Regions from separate parts of the Streptomyces sp. NPDC034037 genome, predicted to be linked through region 2. Evidence: riboswitches for the same ligand, from Rfam matches in the RefSeq annotation. Region 2 holds a riboswitch; each other region holds the start of a gene.
What was found. A riboswitch is a leader RNA that binds a small molecule or an ion and turns the genes downstream of it on or off. The one in region 2 is predicted to bind cyclic di-AMP.
Positions count from the first base shown of each region.

Region 1: another riboswitch for cyclic di-AMP. It lies ahead of ACZ516_RS21200 (M23 family metallopeptidase); the one in region 2 lies ahead of ACZ516_RS32265 (M23 family metallopeptidase).
Region 3: another riboswitch for cyclic di-AMP. It lies ahead of ACZ516_RS26740 (C40 family peptidase); the one in region 2 lies ahead of ACZ516_RS32265 (M23 family metallopeptidase).
Region 4: another riboswitch for cyclic di-AMP. It lies ahead of ACZ516_RS12450 (C40 family peptidase); the one in region 2 lies ahead of ACZ516_RS32265 (M23 family metallopeptidase).

Region 1 is NZ_JBVISC010000005.1:630,881-635,749, forward strand. It holds gene ACZ516_RS21175 (DUF6879 family protein) at 1-257, opposite strand, end outside; gene ACZ516_RS21180 (hypothetical protein) at 374-574, opposite strand; gene ACZ516_RS21185 (chaplin) at 736-1,032, opposite strand; tRNA gene ACZ516_RS21190 (tRNA-Met) at 1,413-1,486, shown strand; gene ACZ516_RS21195 (PP2C family protein-serine/threonine phosphatase) at 1,643-2,803, shown strand; cyclic di-AMP (ydaO/yuaA leader) riboswitch at 3,006-3,153, shown strand; gene ACZ516_RS21200 (M23 family metallopeptidase) at 3,164-4,240, shown strand; gene ACZ516_RS21205 (PrsW family glutamic-type intramembrane protease) at 4,260-4,869, opposite strand, start outside.
Region 2 is NZ_JBVISC010000013.1:117,445-122,313, forward strand. It holds gene ACZ516_RS32255 (M16 family metallopeptidase) at 1-104, shown strand, start outside; gene ACZ516_RS32260 (M16 family metallopeptidase) at 101-1,486, shown strand; cyclic di-AMP (ydaO/yuaA leader) riboswitch at 1,770-1,930, shown strand; gene ACZ516_RS32265 (M23 family metallopeptidase) at 1,944-2,747, shown strand; gene ACZ516_RS32270 (GntR family transcriptional regulator) at 2,937-3,623, shown strand; gene ACZ516_RS32275 (SDR family NAD(P)-dependent oxidoreductase) at 3,911-4,660, opposite strand; gene ACZ516_RS32280 (Rrf2 family transcriptional regulator) at 4,785-4,869, shown strand, end outside.
Region 3 is NZ_JBVISC010000008.1:107,373-112,241, reverse strand. It holds gene ACZ516_RS26750 (C40 family peptidase) at 1-854, opposite strand, end outside; gene ACZ516_RS26745 (hypothetical protein) at 1,198-1,551, shown strand; gene ACZ516_RS26740 (C40 family peptidase) at 1,680-3,038, opposite strand; cyclic di-AMP (ydaO/yuaA leader) riboswitch at 3,047-3,202, opposite strand; gene pcrA (DNA helicase PcrA) at 3,503-4,869, shown strand, end outside.
Region 4 is NZ_JBVISC010000003.1:404,580-409,448, forward strand. It holds gene ACZ516_RS12440 (ATP-dependent Clp protease proteolytic subunit) at 1-407, shown strand, start outside; gene ACZ516_RS12445 (hypothetical protein) at 415-729, shown strand; cyclic di-AMP (ydaO/yuaA leader) riboswitch at 1,081-1,248, shown strand; gene ACZ516_RS12450 (C40 family peptidase) at 1,252-1,725, shown strand; gene ACZ516_RS12455 (LysE family translocator) at 1,796-2,413, opposite strand; gene ACZ516_RS12460 (LysR family transcriptional regulator) at 2,530-3,447, shown strand; gene ACZ516_RS12465 (ATP-binding protein) at 3,481-3,933, opposite strand; gene ACZ516_RS12470 (helix-turn-helix domain-containing protein) at 4,207-4,869, shown strand, end outside.

The DNA of each region.
Region 1 (4,869 bases), on a different contig from region 2:
AACATGCCGTCGAACTCGGTGAAGCTAATGAACTGGGGCACGTGCACGGGCTCCTTGGGACCGAAGTTGGCGAGCAACTCGCGGGGCACGGTGACGGCGCCCTCGTCGAGCGTCAGGTTGTGGAGCTGCTCCAGCTCGCCGGGGTCGGTCACACGGTCGCCTTGGACGACGTAGCGATCCGTACCGGGGATCTCGTACAGCGTGGGGCATCCGTTGTTGCCGCTGTTCGTGCCGACTTTCCACAGGTGACGCGTCATGGACATTCCCCTCCTAGTGGGTGGTCACACGAACGGTAGGCCCGTAGTAGGCCGGTGCAAGAGGGCCGCAGAACGACGAAAAGTCCCCTTCAGCCCGAAGGCGGAAGGGGGCCTGTTCATCTGGTGTGCATGTGCTCGCGGACCTGGTCATGGATGTCGCGCGGGTCGGGGGTGATGTCTGCGGCGCGCATGTGGTGGATGAGCCGGTCGACGGTCCAGGAGTAGGCGAGGACCAAGCTGCCGAGCTGGCCGATCCGCTGATTCTGCTTCTCGATCTTGGCCTTCATCTCGTCCCGGATCTCCCGGAAGGACGCCAAGCCGGCCTGCCGCTGCGCGGGTTCGGCGGCGGCCTGCGCCTGGGCGCGCGTCGCCTCCGCCGTGGTCCGGGCCGCCGCCCGCGTCGCTCGTGCGGCGTAGATCCCGGAGCCGAGGAGCGCGGCCGCGCCCCTTCTACGCCAGAGGTACGAGCCGCTTCAGGTCACTGCGGTTCGCAGACGTTGTTCGGGGTGGGGTTGAGGACGCCGGCGACCGAGATGGTGTTGCCGCAGAAGTTCACGGTGGCGTGCACGGGGGCCTGCACCAGGTTGCCGGTGGCGAGGCCGGGGGAGTTGGTGACCTTTCCGTCGGCTTGGGGCTCGGGCCCGGGGTCGTCGGCGGTGGCCGGGGCGGTACCGAGGGCGAGGGTGAGCGCGGTGAGCGCCATGGCCACGGCGAGGGCTCCGCGCTTGCTCCGGTGCCTGGGGCTCGGGTTCGGGCTCGGGGGAGGAGTGGACATGGGTGCCGCCTTCCGGAGGTGGGGGCTGCTTTACCTCGGAGCCTCGCGGGCGCAGCGCGAAGGGGCTCGGCCGGTGACCCGGCAGGGGGAAACGAATCGCCCATTCGTACGCCTGGGCGTGCGCCCGGGAGCAAGCCGTGGCAGGACGTTCAGGTCGTGCGCCTGGGAGCGCGGTGTGGCAGGAAGTGCAGGTCGTACGCCCGGGGCGCGCCGCACGCCCGAGACGCACCCGGGGCCCGGCGCGATACCCCGGACGCCGAGCCGGCGGCCAGCGACCCCGACTCCCCGCCCGCCGACCCCGCCACCCCCGACCGCCCCACCGGCCCCCGGAGAAGCGGTTCGCTTCATCCGTCCGGATGGCGTACTGTTGTGTTTACCGACGCGGGGTGGAGCAGCTCGGTAGCTCGCTGGGCTCATAACCCAGAGGTCGCAGGTTCAAATCCTGTCCCCGCTACTGAAGGCCGAGGGCCGGAAGCATTTCGATGCTTCCGGCCCTCGGTGTTTTCCGCCCCCGTGACCCGCTCGGCCCACACCAGCTCGCACCCCCGCCCCGCTGCGGGAAACCTGGGTGCAGCGCGGTGATGGGCGCGGACTCGGCGGGAGACAAGCGGTGGGGCAGCGTGGAGGTACCGGCGGCAGCGGAGCCACCGCGCACGAGCGGGCCTTCGTGCGGGCCCTGCCGGTCCTGCTCCTGATCGTCGGGGTCCTGTACGACGCCTCGACCCCGCCCGACTTCACCGCGGCCCCGCTCTTCACGGCCGCCCCGCTGATCGCCGCCCCCTTCTACTCGCTCCTGAACACCGCCCTGACCGGCGCCGCGGCCTCCCTCTCCGTCATCGTGCTGCACTACGGCAACGCGGCGAACAGCCATGTCGAGGCCGTCACCGAACTGCTGACCGTGATGACCGTCGCCGCCCTCGCCGTCGTCACCAACCGCGTCGTGCGCCGCGGCAACGACCGGCTCGCCACCGCCCGCTCCATCGCCGAGGCCACCCAGCGCGCCGTGCTGCCGCAGCCGGACCCCCGTATCGGCGGGCTCGACATCGCGGCGCGGTACGAGGCCGCGCAGGCGGACGCCTTCATCGGCGGCGATCTGTACGCCGTACAGGACACCCCGCACGGCGTGCGGCTCATCGTCGGCGACGTGCGCGGCAAGGGCATGGGCGCGGTGGCCGCCGTCGCCGTGGTCATCGGTGCCTTCCGGGAGGCCGCCGAGCAGGAGGCCACCCTGGAGGCGGTGGCCCAGCGCCTGGAGCGGGCGCTCGCCCGGGAGGGCACCCGGCGCGACGGGCTGGACGCCTTCGAGGGGTTCACCACCGCCGTCCTCGCGGAGATCCGGCTCAGCGACGGCTGCGTACGACTGGTCAACCGGGGGCATCCCGAGCCGCTGCTGCTGCGCGGCGACGGGCGGCTGTGCGTGCTCTCCCCGAGCGAGCCCGCGCTGCCGCTCGGCATGGGCGAACTGGGCGGCTGGCCGGACCGGGCGGACGAGTCGAGGTTCCCGCCCGGCGCGATGCTGCTCTTCTACACGGACGGCCTGTCGGAGGCGCGCGACGCCGCGGGCGTCTTCTACGACCCGGCGGCCCGGCTCGGCGGGCGGATCTTCCCCGGTCGCGAGGGCCCGCACGCGCTGCTGGCCACGCTCACGCAGGAGGTGCGGCGGCACACCGGGGGCGCGGCCACGGACGACATGGCGCTGCTCGCCGTGCGGCGCCCCGCCACCGCGGACGCGACCCACGGCCGGCGCGAGCGCGACGGTGACCCGGGGTGACCGAAGCGCGTTGCCGCACGGCCCAACTGACGTCTTGTCAACGCGGCGGAGGGTCAACTCGCCCCGGTCCGGGCGTCCGTGTCCGGACAAGTACGGGCCGAAGCCGTTAACGATCAATCGGAACGGCTTGGAATACGGGCCCCCTGTCTATTAACGTTCGATAACGCAGCGCGGTCGTCCCAGCCGTCACCAGAGACGGCTCCGTGCGCACGCGCCTAATCCCGCAAGGGAGCCGGGGAACCACCAACTTGGGGTGAATCAGGCAGCCGCGCACTCGTGCCGGATGCTCGTAGGAGACCTTCCTGCTCCGAACCCGTCAGCTAACCCGGTAGGCGAAAGGAAGGAAAGGAGCGCGCCCCAGTGGCGTCCAACCGGCCTGCCCCCCAAGCCGTGTACATACCGAACGACGACGATTTCGGTGGGTACGACCAGGAGACCTGGGAGGAATGGAACCCCACCGAGGAGTCCGTCCGTCCCGTCCGCGGCAGGCACCGTGTGCACAAGAAGGGCGGCGGCGGGCTCGCCCGCAGCTCCACCGTGCTGGGCGTCGGCGTCATCGCCGCCGTCGGGGCGGGAGGCATCGCCACCGCGCAGGACGGCAAGCCGCCGGTCACCATCTCGATGCCCGACCTGGGCACCGTCGCGGACTCGCTGCCCAAGGCCGAGTCGCTGCCCGGCATCGGCTCCCTGCTGGCCGACGACGCGTCCGCCGCCGCGGGCTCCGACGCCGTCCCGGCCGCCACGCCGCTCACCACCGCCGGTGCCGGCACCGCCGGCATCCGGCAGGGCGGCGCCGACGCGGGCGAGGCGTTGCGCGCCCGCATCATGCGGCAGGCGGAGAGCCAGCAGGCCCAGGCGGACGACGCCGTGCGCACGGCGGCCGAGGAGAGCGCCGCCGAGAAGGCCGCCGCCGAGGCCGCCGCCCAGCAGCGGGAGGCCGAGCGCGAGGCCGACGCGAAGGCCGCCGCCCAGAAGAAGAAGGAGCGGGAGGCCCGGGAGGCCAAGGCCCTGGCCGAGCGCCGGGCCAAGCTCGCCAAGAGCTATGCGCTGCCCACCTCCTCGTACACCCTGACCTCGCACTTCGGTGACGCCGGCGCCATGTGGTCCTCCGGGCACCACACCGGTCTGGACTTCGCCGCGCCGACGGGTACCCCCCTCAAGGCCGTGCACACCGGCACCGTCAAGGAGGCCGGCTGGGCGGGCGCGTACGGCTACCGCACGGTCCTGGAGCTGCCCGACGGCACCGAGGTCTGGTACTGCCACCAGTCCTCGCTCAACGTCAGCGTCGGCCAGAAGGTCGCCACCGGCGATGTCATCGGGCGGGTCGGCGCGACCGGCAACGTCACCGGTCCGCACCTGCACATGGAGGTCCACACCGCCGGCGGGGCCAACATCGACCCGCTGTCCTGGCTGCAGGGCAAGGGCCTCAACCCCTGAGCAACCCCTGAGTCCGGGCTTAGGAGCGGTAGGGGTTGTGCGGCGGACAGCCGTACGCCGGGTAGCCGTACGGGGAGCCGCCCGGCGCGGGGCCGCGGTATGCGGGGCCGTAGGCAGGACCGCCGTAGGGCGGCGGGTGGCCGTATCCGGCGTAGGGCATCCCCACGGCCAGGGGCATCGGCATGGGGTACAGGACCGGCGCCGTCGCGCGGGCCGCGTAGGCCAGGGCGGGGCGGGCCGGCCCGCGGCGCTCCCACAGCTCTTCGAGCAGCTCCCGCTCGCGTACGACGAAGTCGGCGCCGGCCCTGCCGCGGCGCCCCCGGTGGCGCAGGAACGCCAGCGACGTCGCGTACGTCTCGTACTCGGCGACCGTGCGGGCCGCCGCCTTCCCCCAGGTGTACGCGGCGTAGTCGCGGGCCAGCGCGCGGGCGCGCATCGAGCCGAGCGCGTACGGCTCGGGCGGGGTGAGCCAGCCCGCCGCCGCGTAGGCGGGCAGCTCGGCGCGGATCAGGCGCAGTTCGCGCTGCCGGGTCCAGATGGCCAGCCAGGTCACCAGGCCGAAGGAGGGCAGCATGAACAGCGCGTACACGGTGAAGAAGCCGTACTGCCCGAAGACCGCGGAGCCGTTC
Region 2 (4,869 bases):
CCGACAACCGCGCGGTGCTCGTCTACGAACCCGTGGCCACCGCGGACGGGCCGGCCGAGGACGCCATGGAAGAGGACGCCGAAGAAGAGGAGGCGGCGAAGTGAGCGAGGCCGCGACGATGCAGTTCCACCCGCAGCCCCAGGCCGGCACGGCCAAGCCGTGGGCCTTCCCCGCCCCCGAGCGAGGCGCCCTGCCCAACGGCCTCACGGTGCTGCGCTGTGACCGCCCCGGCCAGCAGGTCGTCGCCGTGGAGGTGCACCTGGAGGCGCCCCTGGACGCCGAGCCCGAGGGGCTCGACGGCGTCGCCACGATCATGGCGAGGGCCTTCAACGAAGGCACCGACAAGCACTCCGCCGAGGAGTTCGCCGCCGAGCTCGACCGCTGCGGTGGCACGATGGACGCGCACGCCGACCACCCCGGCGTCCGGGTCTCCCTCGAAGTCCCGGTCTCCCGCCTCCCGAAGGCGCTCGGCCTGCTCTCGGACGCCCTGCGCGCCCCCGCCTTCGCGGACAGCGAGATCGAGCGCCTCGTGCGCAACCGCCTGGACGAGATCCCGCACGAGGCCGCCAACCCGGCGCGCCGCGCCGCCAAGGAACTCTCCCGGCAGCTCTTCCCGGCCGGCACGCGCATGTCCCGGCCCCGCCAGGGCACCGAGGAGACGGTCAGCGCCATCGACTCGGCGGCCGTACGCGCCTTCTACGAGAAGCACGTCCGCCCCGCGACGGCCACCCTGGTGATCGTCGGCGACCTCACGGGCACCGATCTGGACGCCGTGCTCGCGGACACCGTCGGCACCTGGACGGGCGGCACGGCGGAGCCCCGCCCCAGCCTTCCGATCACCGCCGACGACACGGGCCGCGTCGTCATCGTGGACCGCCCCGGAGCCGTCCAGACGCAGCTCCTGATCGGCCGCATCGGCCCGGACCGGCACGACCGGGTCTGGCCGGCCCAGGTCCTCGGCACCTACTGCCTCGGCGGCACCCTCACCTCCCGGCTGGACCGCGTCCTGCGCGAGGAGAAGGGATACACCTACGGAGTGCGGGCGTTCAGCCAGGTCCTGCGGTCCGCTCCGGACGGCACGGGCGCCGCGATGCTCGCCATCAGCGGATCGGTCGACACCGCCTCCACGGGCCCCGCGCTCGACGACCTGTGGAAGGTCCTGCGCACGCTCGCCGCGGAGGGCCTGACGGACGCGGAGCGCGACGTGGCGGTGCAGAACCTCGTGGGTGTGGCCCCGCTCAAGTACGAGATGGCCGCCTCCGTCGCCGCGACGCTCGCCGACCAGGTCGAGCAGAACCTGCCGGACGACTTCCAGGCACAGCTGTACCGGCGGTTGGCCGCCACCGGCACCGTGGAGGCCACCGCGGCCGTCGTGAGCGCCTTCCCTGAGGACCACCTGGTGACGATCCTCGTCGGCGACGCCGCGCAGATCGAGGAGCCCGTCAGGGCGCTCGGCATCGGCGAGGTGAGCGTGGTCAGCGGCTGAACGACAGGTTGCGGCTGAACGAGAGGTTGCGGCTGAACCAGAGGCTGTGGCTGACCAGAGGTTGTGGCCGAATGTGAGCCGCGGCTGAGCGGGAATCAGCGCGTTTCGAGGCCCCGGTGACCGGTTCGGTCGCCGGGGCCTCATATGTCCGCCTTTGTGTGGCGGTTGCCCGTCTGCCGTGTGGCGTGCGCAACAAAAGTGTCGATCCGTTTGTCGATTGAAAGAGGGGGCGCTTAGCTTCGATCCGGCTGTCCGTCACACACCACGTCGCACCCGCGGCACCGGGCAGTCATCGCCGAGTCCCCGTACGGCGCGAGCCAGGGGAGCCGGGGACCCACAGTCCCTTGGGGTGAATCGGGCACCTTGCCGTCAGGTGAGGGGCTCGTAGGAGACCTTCCTGCTCCGAACCCGTCAGCTAACCCGGTAGGCGAGAAGGAAGGAAAGGATCAGCCGCTTCATGGCGTTCACCCGTGCCACCGGGAAGCACCGTCGTCCCAGCCGCCTCACCCGCACGACCGCGAACGTCGCGGGCGTCGCCGCGCTGACCACCACCGGCGTCATCGGCGGCATGGCCGCTCCGGCGCTCGCCGCCGTCGACGAAGGGGCCGTGGAGCACACCGGCCTCACCCAGGCGATCTCCGTGGGCGGTTCGCTCGCCGAGACCATCGACGCCCAGGCCGCCGCGCAGCGCCAGGCGGCCGAGGACGCCGCCGCCGCCAAGCTGGCCGAAGCGGCCGCCAAGAAGAAGGCCGCCGAGGACAAGCGCAAGGCCGAGGCCGAGGCCAAGGTGAAGGCCAAGGAGGAGCGCGAGGCCAAGGAGCGCGCCGCCCGCGCGGCCGAGCGCAAGCGCCTGAACGCCTACGTCTCCCCGATCTCCGGCTCGTACGTCTCCACGGGCTACCAGACCGGTGGCGCCATGTGGTCCTCCGGCAGCCACACCGGCGTCGACTTCCACGCCGCTTCCGGCACCCCGGTCCACGCGGTCGGCGCGGGCACCGTCGTCGAGGCCGGCTGGGGCGGCGCGTACGGCAACAACGTCGTCATCAAGATGAACGACGGCACGTACACCCAGTACGGCCACATGTCCTCGCTCGGTGTCACCGTCGGTCAGACGGTCACCCCGGGCCAGCAGATAGGCCTCTCGGGCTCCACCGGCAACTCCAGTGGCCCGCACCTCCACTTCGAGGCCCGCACCGGCCCCGAGTACGGCTCGGACATCGACCCCGTGGCGTACCTGCGCTCGCACGGCGTCAACGTCTGACCTCCCGGCACACCGAAGGCCCCGGCTCCTGCGAGCCGGGGCCTTCGCGCTTTTCCGGTCCTTCCGCGCTTGGCCAAAAGATATCCATGGATTGCGGCCCGCCGTCGGTAATTCCGGCACTCTGCAATAGAGTTGCCGAACGAGCGTCGGTCGACCGCGTTTCGCGGGGATTAAGGCGGAGGTCCGGTCATGCGTATTCCCGCGCATTCGGTGTGCACGGCCATCCGGGACGACATTGTCTCCGGTGTCCATGAAAGGGGCGGCCGGCTCACCGAGGAGCTTCTGGCCCGCCGCTACGGCGTCTCGCGCGTTCCGGTGCGCGAGGCACTGCGCACCCTGGAGGCCGAGGGGTTCGTCGTCACGCGCCGACACGCTGGCGCCTGCGTCGCCGAGCCCACGGAGCAGGAGGCGGCCGACCTCCTGGAACTGCGCATGCTGCTCGAACCGCTCGCGGCCGCCCGCGCGGCCCGGCGCCGCACCGAGGCGCACCTCAAGGTCCTGCGCGGCCTCGTCAGGCTCGGCCAGGAGCGCGCGCGGCGGGGGCAAGGGGAGGATCTGCGGTCACTGAGCGGCTGGTTCCACGAGACGCTCGCCCAGGCCTCCGTCAGCCCCGGCCTCATCGCGCTGCTCGCCCAGCTCCGGCACAAGATCGCCTGGATGTACGTGGTGGAGCCGCCGGCGGCGCCGTTCGACGCGTGGGCGCAGCGCGCGGCGATCGTGGACGCGGTGGGCCGCGGGGACGGCGAGCGGGCCAGGGCGCTCACCTGCGACCACATGGAGCGGACCGCGGGCGCGCACCGATTGCGCCGTTCGGCGAGCGCGGGCCGTGTGAGGGAGCCGCAACATCCCGTCAACACGGTGAGCCTTCGGAATTAACGCGCGTGCCGTATACAAGTCGTAGGGCGCCTTTACTCGGGGCGGCGCTATTCGGGGACATCTACTCGGGGCGGCGCTATTCGGGGACATCAATTCTGCGTGAATTTTGGAACGCGGGGCACGCGCCGCACGCGCCGGATCACACCGAACCGCGCCGGATTTCCTTTAAGAGCTCGTCACACGATTACGAACCGGGCTTCTTGGGCGTGTCCACGCATACGCGGGTCGTTGGTGGTGCGCGCCCCGAAGGCGCGGTGTCCTTCGGGGCGCGGGGCAGGGGTTCGGGTTCAGGCGTTGTAGCCGCCGTGGGCGTCCAGCACTGCGCCCGTGACGTACGACGCGGCGGGGCTCGCCAGGAAGGCGATCGCCGCGGCGATTTCGTCGGGGTGCCCCATGCGTTGCAGGGACAGCGAGCTGACCAGGGCCTTGAGGGTCTCGGGGTCCGGCGGTTGCATGCCGCCCTCCATCAGTCCGGCCTCCACGACGTTGGCCGTGATGTTCCGGGGCCCGAGGTCGCGTGCGACGCCCATGGTGTACCTCTCGATCCCGGACTTGGTCGCCGCGTAGTCGGCAAGGCCGGGGGCGCCGACCCGGGAGCCCAGTCCGGAACTCACCGTGATGATGCGACCGCCCGTACGCAGCACTCGGGAGGCGGCCCGGATGACGGCGATCACGCCGAGGTAGTTGGTGGCGTGCATCCGGTCCAGTGCGGTGGTGTCGGCATCGGGGTCGTCCACCGTGCCGGCCACGGAGATCGCCGCGTTGTTGACGAGGATGTCCAGGCCGCCGAAGTGCGCGATCACGTCGTCGATCAGCGCTGGCGCCCGGCTCGTGTCCGCCTGGTCGGACTGGAAGGCGACGGCCTTGGCTCCCTTGGCGTGCACCTCGTCGACGACGGCCTGCGCCCGTTTCTCGGAGCTGACGTAGGTGAAGGCGACGTCGGCGCCCTGCTCGGCCAACAGTCGTACGGTCGCGGCTCCCAGTCCGCGCGACCCCCCGGTGACCAGGGCGACTTTGCCCGTGAGTGGTTTGCTCATTCTTCTCACCTCGTTGATTGACCCTTCCCGGCAGTCGCAACGTTAATTGTTACGACAGGCTGTTGCAACCTTCACTGTTACGACTGCGGGTAACATGGAGCGTCGCGACCGAGAGGAGGAGTCCATGAGCGCCAACAGCAGGCTGACCATCGCCGCCCACGCGCTGGTCTGGATCGGCCTCTACCAGCGCCAGGGCCATGAGGTCGCGA
Region 3 (4,869 bases), on a different contig from region 2:
GCCCGGTAGGCGGCCTGGGCGAGCCCCGAGCAGTCGAAGGCGTTCGGGCCCGTCGCGCCCCACACGTAGGGGCTGCCGATGGCCTTGTAGGCGTAGGAGACGGCGGCCGCGGCACGGGCGTTGGGAGCCTTGGACGGTGCGTGCGGTTGCGGCTGCGGGGTCCGGGTGTGCGCACGGGTGACCCGGTCGGTGTCGTCGCCCGCGAGCTGTGTGCGCTGCTCGGCGTCCGCGAGCCGCGTGCGCTGTTCGGCGGTGAGCCGGGACAGCAGCCGCTTGGCCTCACCGAGTTTGCCGGTGATCGTGTTCTTGTGTTTCCGCAATTCCGCCTGGCGCGAGCGGAGGGCGGAGAGGTGACCGTCGGCCTCGGCGTGCAGCTGGTCGAGCTGACGGAGCTTCTTGCGTACGCCCCTGATGGCGGCCGCCTGGCGGTGGCCGGCCCGGTCGGCGAACGAGGCGCCGTCCAGGAACTGTTCGGGGTCGGAGGAGAGCGCGAGCTGCACGGAGGGGTCGATGCCGCCCGTGCGGTACTGGGCGGCCGCGTACGAACCGAGGCTCTCGCGGGCGGAGTTGAGCTCGGCCGTCTTGCGGGCCGCCTCGTCGCGCAGCTCGCCCAGGGAGGCCTCGGCCTTCTCGGCCTTCTCCTTCGCCCCGTTGTACTTCTCGGTGGCGATCTCCGCCTCCCGGTGGAGCGCGTCGACCTTGGACTTCACCTCGGCGGGGCTGAGCCGGGGGTCCGCGTGCCCCGTGCCGTCGAGGGCGGTCACCGAAGCGGCACCCGCCAGGGCGAGGGTGGCGGCGGTACGGGCCGCACGGCCGGTGAGCGAGCGCTGTCGGGGTTTGCGGTGCGCTGCCACGAAGAGGGCTCCTTACCTGACCGGCGACGACCCGCACAGGGGGAGCGGGCCGCCGCCGGGTTTCTCGGCGTGATGACCGACTGCCGCCCTGGACGGGCGGCGGTGGGGAGCCGGTCACCTGGGGAAGGACGCTAAGCCCGGCCGTAACGGCCCGGTGACGGCTTGCGCGCAACTGACGGAAGTGGGCGCAACGGCGACCATGGATGTCCGCTCCGGATGCGGATTTGATGCCCTGCTTGTCGTGAGTGTGGGCATTGCAGTGGTTGTGCCCCAGCTGTCCGTCGCGGGATGATAAGGGGCCGCCCGAAGGGGACGATGCGGGGCCGGGCTAGGCTCCGGCCTCATGGACGTACTCATCCATCTCTTCGTCGGCCTGCACATCATCGGCATCGCCTCGCTCCTGGGCGGCTTCCTGACCCAGATGAAGCAGATGGGCCGGGGCACCGCCCGCTTCAGCCCCGCGATGCTGCACGGCGCGTTGACCATGCTCGTGACCGGTGTCGTCCTGGTGGGCCTGAACCAGGCCGACGACAACCCGGTCAACAACCTCAAGATCGGCATCAAGATGGCCGTGCTGATCGTGATCCTCGCGCTGGTCTACGTGAAGCGGGACGAGGAGAAGATCGACAAGGGCCTGTTCGGCGCGGTGGGGCTGCTGACGACGGCCAACATCTTCATCGCCGTGCTGTGGACCTGATCCCCCAATGACGGCCCTCCGATAAGGGTCCGCCGATAACGGCCCTCCGTCAGCGGCCCTCTACGCGCGCGTGGCCCGCACTCCGCGAAGAGTGCGGGCCACGCGCGCGTAGAGGGCGCTCACCAGGGTTACACCGGGCGCACCACGCTGTGGAGGGGCATGTAGTGGATCGACTCGACGCGGACATTCGTGCCCGGCCTCGGGGCGTGGATCATCTTGCCGTCGCCGATGTAGATCCCCACGTGACTGAGGTCGTCGTAGAAGAACACCAGGTCACCCGGCTCGGCGTCGGCGGTCCGCACGGTCGTGCCGGCCTTCGCCTGGTCCCACGTGGTGCGCGGCAGGGAGATCCCCGCGGCTTTCCACGCGTCCTGGGTGAGCCCGGAGCAGTCGTAGGAGTCCGGTCCCGTGGCGCCCCAGACGTACGGCTTCCCGAGCTGGGCCCGCGCGAAAGCGACGACCTTCGCGGCCTTGGTGGAGTAACCGCTGTCCGTGCTCCCCGAGCCGGAACCCGACCCGGGAGTCGACCCGGGACCCGACCCGGCTCCGGTCCCTGAGTCGCCGCCCTGGCCCGCTCCCGTCCCCCCGGCCTGCCCGCTCCCGTGCCCCTGCCGCTGCCGCTGCCGCTGCCCCTGGCCCTGCCGCTGCGCCTGGCCCCGATCCGTCTCCTTCCGCGCGGCCTCTTCCGCCTTGCGCTTGCGCGCCGCCTCGGCGGCCTGTTCGCGCGACAGCTCCACGGCCTCGCGCGCAGCCTCCCGCTCCCGCTTCCGCTCGGCCGCCGCGAGCCGCGCCTTCTCCTCGGCGGTCAGCTCCGAGAGCAACTCGCGCGCCTCGCCCAGCTTCTTCTGGACGGTCCGCTTGCTCGTCCTGAGGCCGTCGCGGGAGTCGCGCAGCGTCTCCAGGCTCCGCGCCGCCCTCGCGCGTTGTTTCGTCGCCGACGCCTGCTGCGCCTGGTAGTCGTCCACGGCCTTCTTCTGCCGCGCGGTCAGCCGGCCCGCCAGGTGGTTCTGGTCGAAGTAACCCTGGGGGTCGTCGGCCAGCATCATCGCGGCCGTATGGGAGGCGGCGCCGGTGCGGTACTGCGCGGTGGCGTAGGAGCCGAGCTTTTGACGTGCCTCGTTCAGCTTGTCCGCGCGCTGGGCCACGTCGTCGAGCAGGCGGCCGGTCTTCCTGCGCTGCTTGTCCGTCTTCTCCTTGGCCGAGTTGTACTTCTGGGTGGCCACGCCCGCCTGGTGGTAGAGGTCGTCGACCTTCTTCCGCACCTCTTCGAGGCTGGGTCCTTCGAGCTTCCGCACCTCTTCGAGGCCGGGCCCTTCGAGGCCGGGCCCTTCGAGGCCGGGCCTCGTCGGCTCGGGGGAGGGGGCTGCCTGCGCGCTCTGCGACAGGAGGGCCACGGAGGTCAGGGCGGCCGTCGTGATGCCGACGGCCGGGGCGGTGCGGGGCCGGGGTGCGGTCGGCCGGGTCCGTGGCTTGCGGTGCGACGCCAAGGGAGGCGACTCCTTCCGTAGACCGCCTACCGGGTTAGCTGTCGGGTTCGGGCGGGTGCTCCGGAAGGTTGCCCTACGGTCCCGTACTGCGTACGGGACCGATTCACCCCAGGTTTTCGGTGGGTCCCCGGCTCCGAACGCGTCGGACTCGGCGGAGGCCACCCGCTCCCGGCGAGGTTCGCCGGCGGGGGACGAGCGGCCCGCGCAGCACGCTAGCCAAGTCGTGAGGCAGGTGTGAAGGTTGATGTGCGATATGCCCGATACATTTCCGTGACTTCACGAGGGTCTTGACGCGGGCATGGCGTGGGCATGACGCGGGACCGCCGGGGCGCTGCGGAGCGTGATCGTTCGCGGGCGGGGCGTAGAAGAAGGGGAGCCGGTCACCGGATGTGAGCGGACGGCGGATGTGAGGTGGTCGGAACCCGGGGCGGATTGTCAGTGGGGCCGCCTAGACTCGGGAGGCGATGAGCAGCCTCTTTGATGACAGCTTCCTGGCGGACCTGCAGCCTTCCCGGGCCGCGGACGAAGAGCCCCCGCCGCCGCCCGAGGACAGCGCTCCGGAACCGGTTCCGGACGACTTGTTCAGCGGGAAGTTCGATGTGCCCATGACCCGGGACACGCACTACCGCGACGGTGCCCCGCGCCCGGTCATCGACCCGGCGACGCTCCTGGAGGGGCTGAACGAGAACCAGCGCGCGGCCGTCGTGCACGCGGGCTCCCCGCTGCTCATCGTCGCCGGCGCCGGCTCCGGCAAGACCCGCGTGCTGACCCACCGCATCGCGTACCTCCTCGCCGAGCGCGGTGTGCACCCCGGCCAGATCCTCGCGATCACCTTCACGAACAAGGCCGCGGGCGAGATGAAGGAGCGCGTCGAGCAGCTCGTGGGCCCCCGGGCCAACGCGATGTGGGTGTCGACCTTCCACAGCGCCTGCGTCCGCATCCTGCGCCGCGAGTACAAGAAGCTGGGCTTCACGTCCTCCTTCTCGATCTACGACGCCGCCGACTCCAAGCGCCTGATGGCCCTGGTCTGCCGCGATCTCGACCTGGACCCCAAGAAGTTCCCGCCGAAGTCCTTCAGCGCCAAGATCTCGAACCTGAAGAACGAGCTGATCGACGAGGAGGACTTCGCGGCGCAGGCGGCCGACGGCTTCGAGAAGACCCTCGCCCAGGCCTACGCCATGTACCAGTCACGCCTGCGCGAGGCGAACGCGCTGGACTTTGACGACCTGATCATGACGACGGTCCACCTCCTGCGCGCCTTCCCGGACGTCGCCGAGCACTACCGCCGCCGCTTCCGGCACGTCATGGTCGACGAGTACCAGGACACGAACCACGCGCAGTACGCGCTGGTGCGCGAGCTGGTCGGCCCCTCCGGGGGCGAGGGCGACGACCCCGCGGAGCTGTGCGTGGTGGGTGACGCGGACCAGTCGATCTACGCCTTCCGCGGTGCCACCATCCGCAACATCCTCCAGTTCGAGGAGGACTACACCGACGCGACGACGATCCTCCTGGAGCAGAACTACCGCTCCACGCAGACGATCCTGACCGCCGCCAACGCCGTCATCGAGCGGAACGAGAGCCGCCGCCCGAAGAACCTGTGGACCAACCAGGGCGCGGGCGCCCGCATCACCGGCTATGTCGCCGACACCGAGCACGACGAGGCGCAGTTCGTCGCCGACGAGATCGACCGGCTCACGGACGCGGGCGACGCGAAGGCCGGCGACGTCGCGATCTTCTACCGGACGAACGCCCAGTCCCGTGTCTTCGAAGAGATCTTCATCCGTGTCGGCCTGCCCTACAAGGTCGTCGGCGGCGTCCGCTTCTACGAGCG
Region 4 (4,869 bases), on a different contig from region 2:
TGACCGCGATGACCGCGATCTACGACACGATGCAGTTCGTCACCTGCGACGTGGAGACCACCTGTCTGGGGCAGGCCTCCTCAGCCGCCGCCGTACTCCTGGCGGCGGGCACGCCCGGCAAGCGGTACATGCTGCCGGGGGCGCGATTGCTGATCCGCCAGCCCGCCATGACGGAGCCGGTGCGGGGCCAGGCCAGCGATCTGGTGATCCAGGCCGACGAGATGCTGCGCACCCGGGAGCTCCTCGAGGACCTGCTGGCGCGGCACACGGGACAGAGCAAGGAGCGGATCGCCGCGGACATCGAGCGGGACAAGATCCTCGACGCCCCGGCCGCAGTGGAGTACGGACTCGTGGACCGGATCATCCCGTCCCGCAAGTCCTCGCTCGCCGCGCGCGACGCGAGGTGATCCGAGGATGCTTCCCCCCGAACTCCCCCCGCTGCCCGCACTGACCCGGGCCGAGGCGGACCTGGTCGACCGTTACCTCGAAGTCGTCGACCTGCTCGGCAAGATCAATCCCGCCCGCGCGGAACACACCTACGGCGGGCTGCGCGCCGCCCAGGCGCTGGTCGGCCGGGCGAACGCTCTGCTGGAGGCGCTGACGCTCATGCACCAGCGCGGGGAGAGCGAGGTGCACGCCGCCACGCTCGCCCAGGCGTTACGCGTCCTCGACGGCGAGCGGCGGGCCGGCCGAGTGGGCCTGCCGCCGGCCCCGCGTCAGGGCGAATGAGCCCTTCCGCTCTTCGGAGCGTCCCGCTCCCTTTCGAAACGGACCAGACGGGCTACCCCGGTCGGCGTACGCGGGCGTCCTTTGTCGTGCGGTCGGGAGTTGCGCCCGACGCGCGCCAAGAGGGCGGAATGAACCCTTCCGCTGCTGGTCGAACCGTCCTCGGACCCGGCGGCCAGGGGGTGATTTTCACCGTGTCCACTCGAACAGGTCAGTCGTGAGTAGGTTCACAAAACACCGTTTCGGCTCGGTTTTCGAACCCTTTTCGGGTCAAGATCCCTTCCGACGACAAGCCCCCGCCACAGCGGCGGGGCGATCCGGGCGGACGCCGAGTCCTGCCGCCGCCCGGATGACCGGTCGACATCGGTGCACCGGCAGGAGTGGAGGACCCAAGCATGGCGGGCCCGTCCGGAAGGTCCGGACGACGCCCTTGGGGTGAAGCCGCAGAGCACGACGCGGCCGGGCATCTTCGCCTGCCCGAACCCGACAGGTCATCCTTCACAGGCGGCTGACGAAGGGTTACGCATGACCGCGCTGAATCACGTTCCGCCGCTGCTCAGTCGGGCGGGAGCCGCTTCGGCTCTCACGCTCGCCGTCGTGGGCGGCACCGTCGTGGCCCCTGGGCTCACATCCGAGGCCGAGGCCGCCACTCATGGGACGAAGGCGCTCAAGATCGCGGCGTCCAAGAAGGGCGCCCCGTACAGCTACGGGGCCGTGGGGCCGCACCGGTTCGACTGCTCGGGCCTGACGCTGTACTCGTTCAAGCGCACGGGCAAGAAGCTGCCGCGCACCGCCGCCGCGCAGTACAACAAGACCCGGCACATCGCGAAGTCCCAGCGCACGCGGGGCGACCTCGTGTTCTTCCACTCGGGCCGCAACGTCTACCACGTCGGGATCTACGCCGGTAACGGCCGTATCTGGCACGCGCCGAAGAAGGGGGCCGTGGTGCGCCTGGAGAAGATCTGGTCCGGCAGCGTCTGGTACGGCCGGGTGCGCTGACCTCACCCGGCCGGCACGTCCGCACGCGCCCCGAGCACTCCCCCGGTGCTCGGTGCGCACGCCGCGGTCCTCACGCGAGGAGCGGTTCGAGGAGGAGCACGAGCCCCAGGGCGCCGAGAGCGGCGCCGGTGACGCCCTCGACCGCACGGGAGACCCGCGGCCTGCGCAGCCACGGGCCGAGCCGGTCCACCAGGAGCGCCACGACGGGGAACCACAGCAGGGCGAACACCACGACGACGGCCCCGAGCAGCAGCGTTCTCGGCAGCACCGGACTTCCGTCGGGCACGAACTGCGGCAGCACGCTCAGGAAGGTGATGGCCGCCTTCGGGTTCAGCGCGTTGGTGAGGAACCCCTCGCGCAGACCACCGCCCCGCACCACCGGCTCGTCGCCCACCCCGATGCGCGCCCGCAAGGCCGACCGCAGGGCGCGCGCGGCGAGGTACAGCACGTAGCAGGCGCCGATGAGCTGGAGCGCCCTGAAGAGCGCGGGCGCCGCTGCGAGCACCGCCGCCACGCCCGTGACCGCAAGCGCCGTGTGCACCAAGAGGCCCGCGGCGACCCCCATCGCGCAGGCCACCCCCGTACGCCGCGAGACGAGGGCATTGCGTACGACGACGGTGAAGTCGGCACCCGGCACGGCGACCATGCCCGCGGCGACTCCCGTGAAGGCGACCAGTTGTGCGTCCATGCCGGCCAGCCTGCCGTGCGCGGGCCTTCAACGGGTATGTGCAATATCCTGGATCTGCCTTAAGCAGACGTTTACCCCGTGGGCGCGTTCGACGCGCGGCGCAGAGAGGGTGTCCCGTGTACGACCCCACGCGACTCGCCGCGCTCGTCGCGGTCTCCGAGGCGGGTTCGATCACCCGGGCCGCCGAGCGCCTCGGCTACACCGTGCCCGCGCTCTCCCAGCAGCTGGCCAAGCTGGAGCGGGAGACGGGCAGCGCGCTGCTCGTACGCCATCACCGCGGGGCCCGGCTGACCGGCGCCGGCGAGCTGCTGGTGGGGCACGCCCGACGGGTGCTCGACGAGTTGGAGCGGGCCCGGCACGAACTGGCCCGGCTCGCCGGGCTGTCCGGCGGGCGGCTGCGCGTGGGCACCTTCCAGACGGCGGGCATCCATCTGCTGCCGCCGGTCCTGACTGCCTTCCGCAGGGCCCACCCGGCGGTGGAACTGACGGTGACGGCGCACGAACCGCCCTCCGGCGTCGAGGCGGTCGCGTCGGGTGAGGTCGATCTGGCCCTCACCCACGCGTACGAGCCCGCCGACCCGGTGCCGCTGCCCGCCGCCGTGTCGGCCGAGCCGGTGCTCGTGGAGGAGCTGGTCCTGGTGACCCAGCCGGGGCACGCCCTGACGAGCGGCACGTCCCGCCTGCCGCCGTCGGCACTGGCCGGGCAGCCGTTGATCAGCATGGCCCCCGACCATCCGCCGCGACGGGCCGTGGAGCGGGCCCTCGCCCGGGCCGGGGCGACGCCCGCCGTGGTGGTCGGGACGCCGGGCTACGCCCTGGTCTGCGCCCTGGTCAGCGCGGGGCTCGGGGTGGCCGTGGTGCCGGAGATGGTGGCGCGCACCGCCGCGACGCCCGTCGGCATGCGGCTGCTCGACCCGGGTGATCTGCGGCGGACCATCTCCGTCGTCCACCGGGCCGACGAGTCGAACGCCGCGGCGGACTCCTTCCGGGCGCTGCTGCGGGGCGCCTTCGGGCGGTCGGCGGGCACGGGCTGAGTCCTTCGCGCGGCGTCGGGCCGGCTCGCGCGCTCAGTGCGCCGCGTCGCGGTGCCGGTGCTGGGCGGGGAGGGTCCAGGGCAGGGCGATCCACACGGTCTTGCCGCCCTCCTCGGTGGGGCTGACCGAGAGCCTGCCGCCGCACTCGGCGGTCAGCCAGCGAATGATGACCATGCCCCGGCCGTTGTCCTGCTGGACGGCCGCGGGCAGCCGCCGCGGATGGCGCGGATGGCTGTCGGTGACACCGATCCGCAGCTGCTCGTCCCGGTCGAGCCGGACGTCCACGGTGAAGGTCGGCGACTGGCCGAGGGTGTGCTGCACGGCGTTGGTGGCGAGTTCGGAGACGATGAGCCTGATGGTGTCCCCCACCTCGGCACCCTCCGGCAGGCCCCATTCCGTGAGGACCTTCGCCACGTAGGTGCGGGCGGCGGAGACCGAGGCGGGATCGCTCGGCAGAGTGACGGATGCTTCCTGATGGTCTGCCATGGCGACGCTGTCCCTTTCCCACCGGGGTCGGTCCTACGACTCGGAGCGGATGACTCGAGGACGGCCCCGGACCGGTGCTTCGCGCCAGCCTCCCACTCCTTGACCGGTCCCGGGTGGCGATCCACCGAGATGTGCATATATCTGTCGCTCGAAGCGGTGAACTCTGCTACGGCCGACCGTATTTGGCCGCCGGGACCGTGCTTCCTCTACTGTCGCCCCTGTCCCCCGCTCCGCCGCCGGGAATCCGACGGCCCGGTCCCGAAGGAGACGGACATGCAGTACGGCCCCGCGGTGCGCCGCCGCCGGCTCGGCGCCGAACTGCGTACACTGCGCGCCGCCGCGGGACTGACCAGCAGCCAGGCCGCCGCCAAGGTCGGCTGGCACCAGTCGAAGGTGAGCCGGATCGAGACGGGCCGCAGCGGTGTGAAGGCCGGGGACGTGCGCCTCCTGCTGGAGGCCTACGAGGTGGCGGACCGCCGTCTGTGCGAGCTGCTCGTGGCGCTGGCCGGGACCGACGACCAGGGCACGGCCGGACGTCACCACTGGTGGCGGGCCTATCGTGACCTGCTGCCGGCGGCCTACCGCGACTTCATCAGCCTCGAGGCCCAGGCGGGCTGGGTGCGCACGCTGGAGACCTCCGTGGTGCCCGGGCTGCTGCAGACCCCCGCGTACGCGCGCGCGGTGACCCGGGCCGCACTCGGCAAGCTCTCCGAGCCGCAGGTCGACGCTCTGGTGGAGGTGCGCCTGACCCGTCAGGAGGTGCTGCGCGCCCAGCCGCCGCTGCGCCTGAGCGCGATCATGGACGAGGCGGTTTTGCGCCGTCCGGTGGGCGGGCCGCTGGTCTTCGCACAACAGCTCGCACGGTTACGGGAGGTGGCGCTGTTGCCCCAGGTGCGTCTCCAGGTGCTGCCGTTCGGTCGCGGCGAGCATGCGGGG